Linked DNA regions of Chlorogloeopsis sp. ULAP01. The protein of the gene in region 2 binds, or shares a complex with, the protein of the main gene of each other region. Links are inferred from orthologs where the notes say so. Each region holds a gene or a part of one and is shown on either strand. Other genes may lie near its edges.

What was found.
Region 1: the proteins of prfA (region 2) and prmC are in contact, whole or in part, in a crystal structure (PDB 2B3T), measured with the Escherichia coli proteins. The link is inferred for Chlorogloeopsis sp. ULAP01 from one-to-one orthologs.

What each region holds. Positions count from the first base shown.
Region 1 is NZ_JAUDRH010000003.1:455,867-466,202, forward strand. Bases 3,055-5,961 are described here. They hold prmC (peptide chain release factor N(5)-glutamine methyltransferase), read right to left. Parts: upstream 5,012-5,961; coding sequence 4,097-5,011; downstream 3,055-4,096. Other genes in these bases: QUB80_RS08240 (sensor histidine kinase), read right to left, coding at 3,055-3,069; QUB80_RS08245 (L-threonylcarbamoyladenylate synthase), read right to left, coding at 3,302-3,889; QUB80_RS08255 (Tic22 family protein), read right to left, coding at 5,158-5,958. In the rest of the region: protein translocase subunit SecF, read left to right, coding at 1-884; QUB80_RS08230 (hypothetical protein), read left to right, coding at 962-1,363; QUB80_RS08235 (GNAT family N-acetyltransferase), read left to right, coding at 1,466-1,936; more of QUB80_RS08240, read right to left, coding at 2,149-3,054; QUB80_RS08260 (hypothetical protein), read right to left, coding at 6,072-6,236; QUB80_RS08270 (GNAT family N-acetyltransferase), read right to left, coding at 6,788-7,339; QUB80_RS08275 (hypothetical protein), read left to right, coding at 7,656-8,375; QUB80_RS08280 (hypothetical protein), read right to left, coding at 8,440-8,571; QUB80_RS08285 (hypothetical protein), read right to left, coding at 8,604-8,825; QUB80_RS08290 (alpha/beta fold hydrolase), read left to right, coding at 8,857-9,873; tRNA (adenosine(37)-N6)-threonylcarbamoyltransferase complex transferase subunit TsaD, read right to left, coding at 9,892-10,336. UniProt on the Escherichia coli protein: Methylates the class 1 translation termination release factors RF1/PrfA and RF2/PrfB on the glutamine residue of the universally conserved GGQ motif, i.e. on 'Gln-235' in RF1 and on 'Gln-252' in RF2.
Region 2 is NZ_JAUDRH010000007.1:278,448-281,456, reverse strand. What follows is about bases 1-2,881. They hold prfA (peptide chain release factor 1), read right to left. Parts: upstream 2,051-2,881; coding sequence 950-2,050; downstream 1-949. Other genes in these bases: rpsI (30S ribosomal protein S9), read right to left, coding at 2,495-2,881; rpmE (50S ribosomal protein L31), read right to left, coding at 2,153-2,392; QUB80_RS16090 (UDP-glucose dehydrogenase family protein), read left to right, coding at 1-775. Outside these bases: more of rpsI, read right to left, coding at 2,882-2,911; rplM (50S ribosomal protein L13), read right to left, coding at 2,911-3,009. UniProt on the Escherichia coli protein: Peptide chain release factor 1 directs the termination of translation in response to the peptide chain termination codons UAG and UAA.

The DNA.
Region 1 (10,336 bases), on a different replicon or contig from region 2:
ATATTCGCGCTCCCCTACGTCCTAGTCTGGATTTTGTGGGTGGTACGCGCTTGCAATTTGAACGAGATTGCAACAAACCAGGTAACTGCGATCAGCCTATTGACATCAACGTTGTTCGAGAAGTAGCAAAAGAACAAGGTTTGGGTGACAGCAGTATCCAAATTGTTGCAGACAAAGAAACTGGCAAAGACAACGGTGTATTAATTCGTACCAAGACATTGGATGTTGAGCAGCGTACTAGGCTGCAAAACGCAATTGGTGAAAAAATAGGCACCTTTGACCCACAAAAAAGCCAAATTGACACAGTTGGCCCTACAATTGGACGGGAACTTTTTAGAAGTGGTGTCATTGCCCTGATTGTTTCGTTTATTGGCATCATTATCTATTTGACTTTCCGCTTCCAGCTTGACTATGCCGTCTTCGCCATTATTGCCCTGTTTCATGATGTATTGGTTACGGCAGGAGTTTTCTCAATTTTGGGCTTAGTGCTAGGCATAGAAGTAGACAGCCTATTTGTCGTTGCCTTACTTACAATTACAGGTTTCTCAGTGAATGATACTGTGGTGATTTATGATCGCATTCGGGAAACGCTGAAATTAACTCCCAATCGCCCGATCGCTGATATCGTAGATGATGCCGTCAATCAAACATTGACAAGGTCAATCAATACGACATTAACTACTTTACTAACCTTATTTGCCATCTTTCTATTTGGTGGAGAAACCCTCAAAAACTTCGCTTTAGCCTTGATTATTGGTTTTGTAGCAGGCGCATATTCTAGTATTTTTGTCGCTAGTACTCTTTTGGCTTGGTGGCGAGAACGCAAAGGTGAATCAGTTGGAATGATAACAGCCGAGTCTATGGATGCCTCTGCCGATCAATAGCTAATAGTTTAGTTATTAGTTGTTGGTTTTTAGTTGTTTAAAAGTACAACTAACTACCGCTCGCTACTTAAGTGCATATGGAGCAACCGGAAAATTTTTTAGACACAGAAAACTGTAATTTATCTTTTACCAAACAAGTCGAAAGGCTACACAGACTAACCGTCTACGGCAGATGGTTGTTTGTCGGCATTCTTTGGCTTACTATTGCCCCTGTGTCATTATGGCATCTACGTGAAGAAATAGCGTTGTGGCGGCAATACTTTACCTGGGTAGCAGTCAGATACGGGCTTGCCTACCATCCCATTGCTACCATTGGTCTAGCTTTTTGTATTGGTATGACAGTTGCTATTTTAATTTGGCAAAGCCGGAATATCTTACTGGGTTTACCACAGCAAGAAAAGCAACGTCTTGAACAACAAGTATATCGAATACGGCAGCAAGGGCCGAGTCATCCTCTCTGGAAGTGGATTTGTCATTAAATCTTGAATTATTCTCTCGCAAACTAGTTGCTATCCAAGCATAAAGGCTGTATCTTGCAAAGCGGAAGTCATCTTAGATACTGCATAAATGTGGTGCGATTTATGAATTCTGCTCAGATTCAGTTTAGCGATCGCAAATCAAAAATAGATCTATGCCAGCTCCAACAGTTATTGAACTTAGCAGCTTTTTGGGCAAAAGGGCGCAGTATCGAAGACTTGCGCACAGCCATTGCCAATAGTGATCCCGTCATTACTCTTTGGCATGGACAAAAACTAATTGGCTTTGCTAGAGCAACTTCTGATGGTATTTATCGTGCCACTATTTGGGATGTTGTCATTCATCCTGACTACCGTGGTAATAAGCTTGGAAGTAAGCTTGTAGAAACAATATTAAGCCATCCTCGCATCAACCGGGTAGAACGTGTTTACCTAATGACCACTCACCAACAGCAGTTTTATGAAAAAATAGGCTTTCAACACAATACTACAACTACGATGGTGTTGCAAAATCAATCTCACCTTGGTTGCCTTACACCTGGAGAAATACAGCTTCAAGAAACATCAAATCATTAAATTAGAAGGCAGAGGGCAGAGAGCAGCGCGCCCTTGCGGGTTAAGCGCGTCGAGTGCGACTGCCCAGAGGCAGTAGGCAGTAGGAAAAAGCTTATTCTGCTTAGTTTCTAACCATCTGCATTTTACTTTTAATTATGTCTAGCTAATGAAGCAAGGGGATAAGAGTGGAAGGGGAGAAAGTATTTTTTGGAGAGTTAATCAGGAAAATAAAATTAGTAATTCTGCGCCTCTACACCTTTAGTAACGAGGGGAATAGAAAGTTGCAACCTAATCATATCTTCAGTTGTTGCTTGAGCATCAGGAAAAGGAATAATTTCCAACTTGCTCCCCATTACTTCCAATAAGACTTGAGCAAGCAATAAGTTCATACCTGCTAAAAATTTTGGGTTTTCTTCGTTACTTTCAGATGGTAGGTGTTCTGATTTAATTAAATCTATTGACTCACTTTGAGAAACAGCATAGAAAGGTACATCCAACCAGATGTGAACCAAATTATTTGCACTTGCAACTTGAGAAGAAATATAAATGCTGCCTTCCTCCGTTTGAGCAATGACAGCTTCGATTAAATATAGTAGTGCTTGTCTGCACCAGCGAAAATCTATAAAAATTTGAATTTCTGGATCAGGTAATAATACCTTAAAGGGAAAATTGCGATTTTCCGCTAGCATATAAGTTAAATCGTAAACTTCCTGTAAGAGTTCAGCTAGCGACTGCGATTGCAAATCTAATTTACTTGTACCGTGTTCTAACCTAGCAATATTTAAAATTTCATCGATTAATTTTAAGAGCTTTAATGCCCTTTCCTGAGCTTGGTGGATAAATTCTCGCTCTTCTTCTGGGTTTTCACACAAATTGGATAAAATTAACTGATGTAACCCAATTAAACCATTAATGGGCGATCGCAATACATGGGTAGTCCGTGCTAAAAATCCCGCTTTAAACTGGCTCATTTCTTGTGCCATATGATAAGCCAGTTGAGTTTGCTTGAGTTGTTCTTGGAGTTTTGCTATATTTTGCTGTTCTACTGGCAATACTAGAGAACTAGATGACTTTTTTGTCCGCAGCAGTAACCCATTCACACCCATTCCTAATAATAATCCTGCTCCCAAATAGATCCAATTACTCCAGTCCATAATTTATTTAGCAAAAATATTAACTTTTTAATTGACCACCAAGGCGTAGAGTAAAGTTCCGGAGTAGTTTTAATAGAACAGGTATTTTGTTGATTTTACAAACCAGCTAAAGCATCAGTAAGCTAGAGGATCATATGAAAAATCACACAACTAGGAAATGAAAACTGTCTTTCCTACCAACGGATACGGCGCTTTGCGTCTACTGCCCTTTGCCTTATTTTCAAGCCAGATCTCAAACTAACTTAATTCCACCTTGCCGTAAAATTTGCCAATCTTTCCCAGTCCATTTAGCAACAGTAGAAGGTACTCCATTTCTCGGTATTTCATTTTCGCACTCATTTGCAGATAATGTCAGGACTTCGGGAAATTGAGCTTCGATTTCTGCCATTGTTCTTAAAGCTGGCTGACCTGATAGATTAGCACTAGTAGTGGCAAGTGGCCCTGTTTGTGCCAAAATTTTTTGAGCGATCGCACAATTAGGTACACGAATGCCAATTGTAGTTGGATCGATAGGATTCATCGCTTTTGGTACTAAAGCGGAGGCAGGTAAAACTAGAGTTAGCGCTCCTGGCCAGTATTTATTTGCTGTTTGCTGCCAAATTTGATACTCATCAGCATTACCGTTGACAAAAGCCCAAAGCTCTTCTGCTCTAGCCGCCATCAATATTAAAGGTTTATCCGGACTACGTCGCTTGGCGGTAAAAATTAATTCCCCCTGCTCTGGTATGGCTGCCAGCGCAGGAACGGTATCTGTGGGAAAGCTCACTAATTTACCTGCTCGTGCCGCAGCTACGAGTGCATCTAGAGAAACTTGCGTCATCTGACAAATTATGAATAATAAAATCTAAAATATAAAACTTATTTATACTTCATCAATACCTTTACCAAAATCCAACACCCTAAAAGGGTGTCGCTATACTAACAAAGGCTGCGGAGGCAGCCTGTAAGGATTTCAGCCTACGAAGGTGGGCTTTGTTTGTGTAGCCCCAGGCTGCCAACCTGTGGGCGCTTCTTGATAATTCATCATTCATAATTTCTTGGCAACAGCGAAGCGTTCGATCCCTGCTAAATCGGTGTGAATCTCAATATCGCCATAGCTACCTTGGTTTTGCACCATTTCTCGTACTACATCCGCTTGCCCTGCCATCATCTCTACCAGCCACACCCCACCCGGATGTAAGTAAGTATAAGAAGTTTCGATTAAATGACGTATACAAGCCAAACCATCAATGCCTCCATCTAATGCCAGTTTTGGCTCATGATTCATCACTTCTGGTTGTAACTCAGATACGAGTGTGGTGGGAATATAAGGAGGGTTTGACACCATACCACTGAATTGTCCTTTTAAAGATTCCAGTGGTTCCCACCAATAACCATGATAAAAGTGTATGCGATCGCCAAAACCATAATTTTGAGCATTTTGTTGAGCAAGCAAAAGAGCTTCTCCAGAGCAGTCAACAGCGTGGATTGTCGCTTTCCTAAAGACATCTGCAAGCCCAAGAGCGATCGCTCCACTGCCCGTTCCTAAGTCTGCCCAATGTCCTTGTTCTAGACACAAATTTTCCTGGCTCTTACAAACAGTAGCAACTGCTAAATCAATTAAACACTCTGTTTCTGGTCTAGGAATTAAAACCGCAGGAGACACTACAACTTTAAACTGTCGCCAAGGTGTCACTCCTGTAATGTATTGTACTGGTAGACGCTCATGCAGGCGTTTTTGCCACAGCACCTCTAATTCTTCTAAAGGCAGCCGCAGCTTAATTTGCGGCCAGTCTTTAAACAACTCTAAACGTAGTGCCAAACTATCTAAACCAGCAACCTCTTGCAACAGCCAATCTACTTCAGCAGGTGGCACATCAGCAGCGATCGCCGATTGAATCGCTTTTGTGCGCCACTGCCAAACTTGCAAACCAGAAGTATCTTTTGGCTGTTTTTCTGCCATACATTAACAGTTATCAGTGATCAGTTATCAGTTAATCAACCCTAGCTAAAGTGTAGGGAATTTGAACCAGGAAAATAAATTTGCTTTTTTCTATTCATTACTCTGATTTTTAAAACTGTTCACTGTTTACTGATAACTGAGTGTAGTTATTTTTTCGGTTGAGCAGGTGGTGCTTGGTTAGAAGCACTATTTTTAGGAAGTGACTGGATATACTGTCTAGCCTCTGGAGACGGGAAAAATACTACTTGCTCCAGCCACTTGTCGTTTTTCTCCTGTAAGGTTTTTATAATTCCATCAACATCCACTACTTGGATATCGGCTTTAGGAAACTTTTGCTTCACCTGCTTCAACAAGTTGTCGGCGTCTTGCTTGCTTGTAAACAGAGGAATATATTCCTTTTTATCAGAACCCAATTCAATTGGGACATACCCTTTATCTGGTGCGAATCTCACAAGAAAAATAGGTACGCTCCTAAACTGTTTTATATCTTGACCGCTTTGCCGCAATAATTCCATTGCTCCTTGAATTTCCCGATCTACGGGTTTGAAAGCAAAGAATAGGCGATTTGGCTGATTTTTAGTTTTTTGTAATTGCTGATAAATTACTCCTAACGGCACTGCTGTTACCTGTAAACTTTTTAGCATTTCTGCTTGTTTTGGGTCTTTTTCTGGAGCATTCCGTAGCTGGTTGACAAAAGTTTGAGCTTCTTGCTGGCTCATATAAACACCTGTCACCGAACTGCCTTTTTGGGCATTTTGTCCTTCTAAGGGGCGGCTGAGTGGCAACCCTTGAGGATTTGTGATTAAAAATACTGGTACTTGATCCAGTATTTGTTTTATTTTTTGCTCTGATAATGCTAGTACTGGGGCATTTCCGCTTAAAAAAGTTGACAGCAGAGTACTCCCCACCAAACCTAATGTTGTACCCCAGCGAACCAATGAATTCATGACTTCTCCTAGCATCAATACTTCAATCAAGTCACATGAACAATAAAATTGGCACAGCACCAACTAGTTTCAGTTATGATATCCCGATCGCTAGTTGATTGTGCTTGGATTTGTCAATTCACCTTGAGATTGACTTCAAAATCCTGTAGATAGATGCTTGTTGTATTTTGCTTCCAGGCGAAGAGAAATTTTCCGCTACTGGAGATGACAAATGCCATTTTATTGCTTTTACTTGGCATCGTTGACTCTACAGGATAGTAAATAGTTCCATCCATCATAATCAACTCATGTGTTAAATCTGACGTAAGATTATCAAAGCTATAAAAATTTAGTTTTTATTTTTGTTAATTTAATAGACTTTTTTAAAATTAGCCAAAAATACGTGAAGTAAAAATACGCATCTTCTAGGAATTATAAATTACTTATATTTTTTTCAGCCATCCAAAATTAAAATATAGTCAAGTTTTGTTTTTTCCTTAGAGAATATAAAAAACTCCAGAACTGATAACCAGTTCTAGAGTTGTAAAAAATTATTTTATTTAAGTCGGGATGACAGGATTTGAACCTGCGGCATCCTGCTCCCAAAGCAGGCGCGCTACCAAGCTGCGCTACATCCCGGTTTCACTATTCTACAACAGATTTGGCATTAGCAGCCAGTTATCAGAGAAACTGCACAGCAGAAGATATGCACTCTTTTAAAGAGTATAAGCAAGTTGATTGTCTGTCAACCACTATCACTATGTAAAGCCTGTGCTAAAAATTTCGTACTTCAAAATCTCTGCAAGCGTGATTGAAACTGATGACACCAATAGCTGCTGTTATGTAGAAGTTATTGGGGATACCAGAACATTCCTTTAATGCCTTCTGGATCAGACATGAAACCCAAACTTCGATAAAAGTCTACAACATGGGGATCGGCAAACAGAGTAACATTACTAATTTCTTCACCCCTAAGTTTCTTAAGCACATATTTCATCAACGCTTTACCCAGCCCTTGGCCTTGGAAGTCTGGATGAACTACCACATCCCAGATAGTAGCGTTAAACGCATGATCTGAGGTAGCACGGGCAAAACCAATGAGCCGCCTTTGATTTCCTCGCACTTGCCACATTGAGGCAACGAGAAAACTATGCTCAATAGCTTTTTTTACTTTTCTTAAAGGACGACGCGACCAACCAACGGCATCACAGAGTTCTTCAAGTTCGTATAAATCAATATCTCGTTCTGTGCTAAAAACAATGCGAGCCTCCTGCGAAGGAGCTCCACTAACGCTAGTGGCACCAGAGTTGCTCGCAGCTTCTACTGTATGCTCTTCAAAAGGAGTTGTTTTTGTTGTCGTGAACGGTTCAGAAGTACTAAACCAAGTTTTCCAAAAACCCATGCCAGCGTGGTTCGGGTAGTATAACTGAATTGGTTTCTAATGAAAGAGTGTTGATTAACGTTTTACTGAACTACCCATTTTTGCTCCCTAACACTTCTATCTTTAAATTAAGTGTTGTTGGAATTTGCAATGGTCTGTATTTCAGAAAGCGCTGATTTCACACCAATCATTTTCAACTTTAGCATTTTGTAGTAAATGCTAGGAGAAATTAACCAAAGGGATCACAATCCAAGACAAAATTGTACATTACACAATTGTATATAACAGCTATGAACGCTTTCGGTTTGATGACAGCAAGTAAGGCTTACACCCAAAGATGGCTTCTGGTTTAAAATCTTCTACATTAGAACTCCTAAAGCGCTTTAACCGCGCTTTCCCTCAGTTTTATGAACAATTTGTCAGCAGTGAGATTCAACTGCAAAATTTGCGGTTAGCCTATCGCCTATATAAATCTAGACGTGCCGTGATCGAGCTCAAACAAGAAGGTAGTAAAAGTGCTTTACATTTTGCTTACCGCAATCAGTCGTTTCTCCTCAGCGATATTTTTGGTGTGCTGGCAGCTTACGGACTAACGATTCACGGTTTGAGTTTATATGGTCAGATTAAACCGCCGATGTTGGTATTTATCAAGCTCCTCGTTTCTCGTGGCAGCAAAGTTCTGAGCGAGAAAACTTCAGAAAATGTCTGTCGGGCGATTCGAGAAGCTTTAGCAGGACGATTTGAAGTAGAAGAGATGCTAGCGGTAGAATTCAATCTTGATACAGGTCTAGAGCAAGTACAAACAGAATTTTACGTCGATCCGGTCTTTCATCTTCCTGCTTTAGTAATTGAAGCTGATAACCAACCGGGACTCTTTTACAAGGTGATGTATGCTATCTGGCAAGAAGACCTTTTGGTCGTGAATGCCAATTTGCTAGTTTGGCGTGGACGCACACGCCTAATACTTTATTTGTTAGGGCCAAATGAAAGTCTGATTCCAGAATATCTAGGTCACAAAATTGCTGAAGGGGTAAAGCAAAGATTGTTAGGCAAGTGAGTCAATAGTTATTAGTAATTAGTCATTAGTTAGTGGGGGTGGGTTTTGCTGATTATCTTGGCGTTCAAACTGATAAATTATCTTTTAAACCCGCACGGCAGTCGCACTCGACGCGCTTAACCCGACGCCAGGTGACGCCAGGTGCTACCCTGCGGGAAGCCGCCCTCTGGGCGTCTACAACGCGCTTAACCCGCAAGGGCGCACTGGCTCCTTTATGCCGGGGAACCCTTACTTTCGCTTATCCACTTCGTGTCTACGCCAGTCGCTACAAGTCGGCAAAGCCGCAAGGGCGCGCTGGCTCACCACCGCACTGGCTCCGCAAGGGCGCGCTGCCTCCCGTACAGTAATTAGTAGTTCTGTTCCCATCTCCCCGTGTCTTGTGTTCTGTGGTGCGTCTACCTCAACTCGCCAATTCTTGGTTGACAGAGTACTACCACTTACTTTCTTCAATCGCACTCGCTCTTAAGGGTACGATAGAAGTATGGCTACCATCGAAATCTTGGGCGTTCCACACGCATACGAACTTACAGCTCCTACGTCCTGCCCTCATACTCTAGTGTTTATTCATGGTTGGCTCAACAGCCGTGGATACTGGCAACCCTTAATTTCCCGTCTGTCTGCTACTTTTCAATGTTTATCTTATGATTTAAGAGGTTTTGGTGAGTCTCAGCCCAACGGGAAAACAGATATTACTCGTGAAGGAACTTCTTTCTACCTGAGTTCCAATGATGGCAGTGATTTTGTTGATCCCTTTGATTCTCTTTATACGCCAGCTGCTTATGCACGGGATTTAGCAATTTTGTTAGAACAGCTTCATATTACCAGTGCTTGGCTCGTTGGTCACTCCTTGGGAGGGACGATCGCTCTTTGGGAAGCTGCTCAAAACCCTGATCGCGTCCAGGGAGTAATCTGTGTCAACGCAGGTGGTGGTATTTATCTTAAAGAAGCTTTTGAGCAATTTCGCTCGGCTGGACAACGATTTTTGCAGATTCGTCCTCGCTGGCTCTGGCAACTACCTTTGATTGATTTGCTCTTTAGCAGGGTAAGTGTGGCGCGTCCTTTGGAACGTCATTGGGCGCGTCAACGGGTAATCGATTTTGTTGTAGCCAACCCAGAAGCAGCCCTGGGAACACTGCTAGACTCCACAACCGAAGAAGAAATTAACCGCTTACCTCAACTTGTATCCCAACTGAAGCAGCCAGTTTACTTCTTAGCCGGTACTGAAGATAAGGTGATGGAACCAAAGTATGTCCGTCACTTAGCTAGTTTTCATCAGTTATTTCAATACTGTGGTGACAATGTTATTGAAATTCCTAATTGTGGACATTTAGCAATGTTAGAGCAACCGGATGTGGTTGCAGCTCATATTGTTTCTATTGTTGCTGTGCAAACTCAAGTAGAAGGAGACAGTGAGAAAGTTGACGAGGAGACTGCGGTGGAGAGTGGGAGAGAAAAGGACAAGGAGAAAATATTTATACCTAATAAGAATGCAGAATGAATTGATATTCTAAACTACTTAAGTTGTGTGTTCTAAGTTCTTTTGTTGATATAACTGCATCACATCTGTCAGCCCCAGTCGAGATTGGACGCTGAGTGTCAAAGGAGATATGTGTCCTCGGTTAAGATGATCGGCCGCAGCACACCCAATCATGGCGGCGTTGTCAGTACAAAATTTTAAGGGGGGAAATAATACGCGCAAGTTGTGGGCTGCTGCTGCTGTTTGCAAGTGTTGTCTTAAACCACTGTTGGCTGCTACACCACCACCAACAGCAATAGTATCCAAACCGTAGTTGAGAGCACAGGCGATCGCTCGTTTGGTAAGTGATCGGGCTACTGTATCCTGAAAACTAGCTGCCACATCCTTTACTGGTACAGGTTTCTGCTGTTTTTCCAACTGCTGTACCAACCGCAATACAGCTGTTTTTAAACCACTAAAACTTGCATCATAGGGATGATACCCG
Region 2 (3,009 bases):
TGCTCCAATTGTCGAGCGTAAATATGCCCAAGACCAGTCTCTACCACCAGTACCCGTGTTGGTAACAGATCTGAGTTCGGCAGAAATGATTAAATATGCTGCTAACGCCTTTTTAGCAACCAAGATTAGCTTTATTAATGAAGTTGCCAACATTTGCGATCGCGTTGGTGCGGATGTTACTCAGGTAGCTAAAGGTATCGGTTTAGACTCTCGAATTGGCAACAAATTCTTAAACGCTGGGATCGGCTGGGGTGGTTCCTGCTTCCCCAAAGATGTGGCTGCACTGATTCACACTGCCGATGACTACGGTTATGAAGCACAGCTACTGAAATCTGCTGTCTGTGTTAACCAACGCCAACGCTTGATTGCTGTGGAAAAGCTCCAACAAGCATTGAAAATCCTCAAAGGAAAGACAGTTGGATTACTTGGTTTAACCTTCAAGCCTGACACCGATGATATGCGTGATGCTCCAGCACTCAATCTCATTGAGCAACTTAACAGACTAGGAGCCAAAGTTAAGGCATACGATCCGATTGTGTCCCAATCTGGTTTGCGTGATGGTTTGACAGGTGTATTAGTAGAAACCGATCCCGAAAGACTTGCTGATGGTTGTGATGCTTTGGTATTAGTTACCGAGTGGCAGCAGTTCAACAATCTTGACTATGCCCAGATGGCAAAATTGATGAGTCACCCTGTCATGATTGATGGTCGTAACTTCCTCGATCCTGAAAAAATGGTGAGAGCTGGCTTCCAATACATAGGCGTGGGTAGATAAAAATTCAAACTCCACAAACCCTCGTTACCAGGTTCAACCTGGTAACGAGAAATAGAGCCTCTGGCTCTCTCATCATTTTCAGGACAAATTAAAAACCGCCTGAATATGCTTTAAGCAAAAGCACAACAAGCGGTTGTCTACAACCTAATAAAATCAAAGAAATAAAAGAGTCTATTATTGAGATACACCAGAAGCAGCAAGTTCTGCTAAACGTTCCTGCTGATCTTGAGAGATACAAGCTTGAATAACTGACTCTAAATCCCCTTCTAGAATGGTATTGAGCGAATAGTTTTGACCAAGGCGGTGGTCGGTAACCCGGTTGTCTTTATAGTTGTAGGTGCGAATTTTTTCAGAACGCGCTCCTGTACCAACCTGCGATCGCCGCATGGAAGTTACTGCTTCTTGTTGTTCGCGTAACTTCATTTCATACAACTTTGCCCGCAAGATCTGCATCGCCCGTTCTTTGTTTTGCAACTGGCTGCGTTCTTCGGTACAGAAAATCCGAATTCCAGTGGGTTTGTGCATCAAGTCAACTGCTGTTTCCACCTTGTTGACGTTTTGTCCACCAGCACCACCAGAACGAGCTGTAGTCATTTCAATATCTTTAGGGTCAATATGAATTTCCACGTCATCTACTTCTGGCATAATCGCCACTGTAGCAGTAGAAGTGTGAACCCTTCCTCCAGCTTCTGTAACTGGTACGCGCTGTACGCGATGGACTCCCGCTTCAAATTTGAGCTTGCTGTAAACGTTGTCTCCCTGAATTTCCAAAATTGCTTCTTTGAAGCCACCCATTTCGGCGAGAGATTCACTCACCAGCTTAACTCGCCAACCTTGAGTATCGGCATAGCGGGAATACATTCGGACTAAATCGCCAGCCCAGATACTAGCTTCATCACCCCCAGTACCTGCACGAATTTCCAACATGATGTTTTTATCATCATTTGGATCGCGCGGTAATAATAAGATTTTCAGGCGAGTTTCCAGATTTTCGATTTTTTCTTCTAATTCCTGAACTTCCATCGCTGCCATTTCTTGCAGTTCTGGATCGCCTTGAGATTCTTTGAGGACTTGACGCGCCCCTACTAATTCTTCTTGAGCTGTTTTCCAAATTTCATAGGTGTTGACTACTTCTTCCAAAGAAGAACGTGACTTTGCCACTTTCTGATACTCATCTGGATTTTTGGCAGTATCGGGATCGGCAAGACGACGAGTCAATTCGTTAAAAGTTTGTTCAACAGATTTAAGTTTCTCCAGTAAATACTGTTCAGCCATAACGAGTGCGATCGCTCCTTAAAAAATAACAAGTTGGCTCAAGCCTTAATGACAAGCGACCCAGCAGATGCAGGGTCGTCGTAAAATGAGGCTGCCAACCCGCTACTTTTTGTTTTTGCCGCCAGAAGCTCGATCGTTCGTCATGCCGTATTTACGACGGAAGCGTTCAACGCGACCTTCGGTGTCAATTATCTTCTGAGTACCAGTGTAAAATGGGTGGTTTCCAGACCAAACATCTACGTGCAGTTCTGGCTTTGTTGAGCCTACGGTCATTACAACTTGACCGTTGCAGTAAACTTTAGCCTCTGGATACCATTCAGGATGAATTCCAGGTTTAGCCATTGTTTTTTTGTTTGTGATTTTATTACGATTATAACTTTTAGCCTTGAGCCTAATTAATGGCAACAAATAGTTAGCCACTAGCTAAACACAATCCAAAATTGCTTAACGCTTGGAGTACTGAGGTGCTTTGCGGGCTTTGTGCAAACCGTACTTTTTCCGTTCTTTTGCCCGTGGATCGCGGGTAAGATAGCCTTCGGTTTTCAAAGGCGAGCGGTTTTCTGGATCGAGTTGACAAAGAGCGCGAGCTACTCCCAGACGAATTGCATCTGATTGTCCGGTTAAGCCGCCACCTTCGGCTTTGACCAAAATATCATATTCATTTTCCAGCCCCAGAGTTTCTAGAGGAGCTTTAATAATTCCCAGGTAATTGGGATTGAACTGGAAATACAAATCACCAGGTTTACCATTGACGTTTAGCTGACCGCTACCTGGAATTAGGCGTACACGTGCTATGGCGGACTTACGACGACCAGTACCCCAGTACATGGCACGACCGCCAGTATTATCTATTGCTTGCATTAATCTTGTTCTCCTGGAATAGTACTAATTTTTAGTTCTTGAGGTTTTTGAGCTTGATGAGGGTGAGTTGGGCCAGCATAGACTTTAAGCTTGGTAAA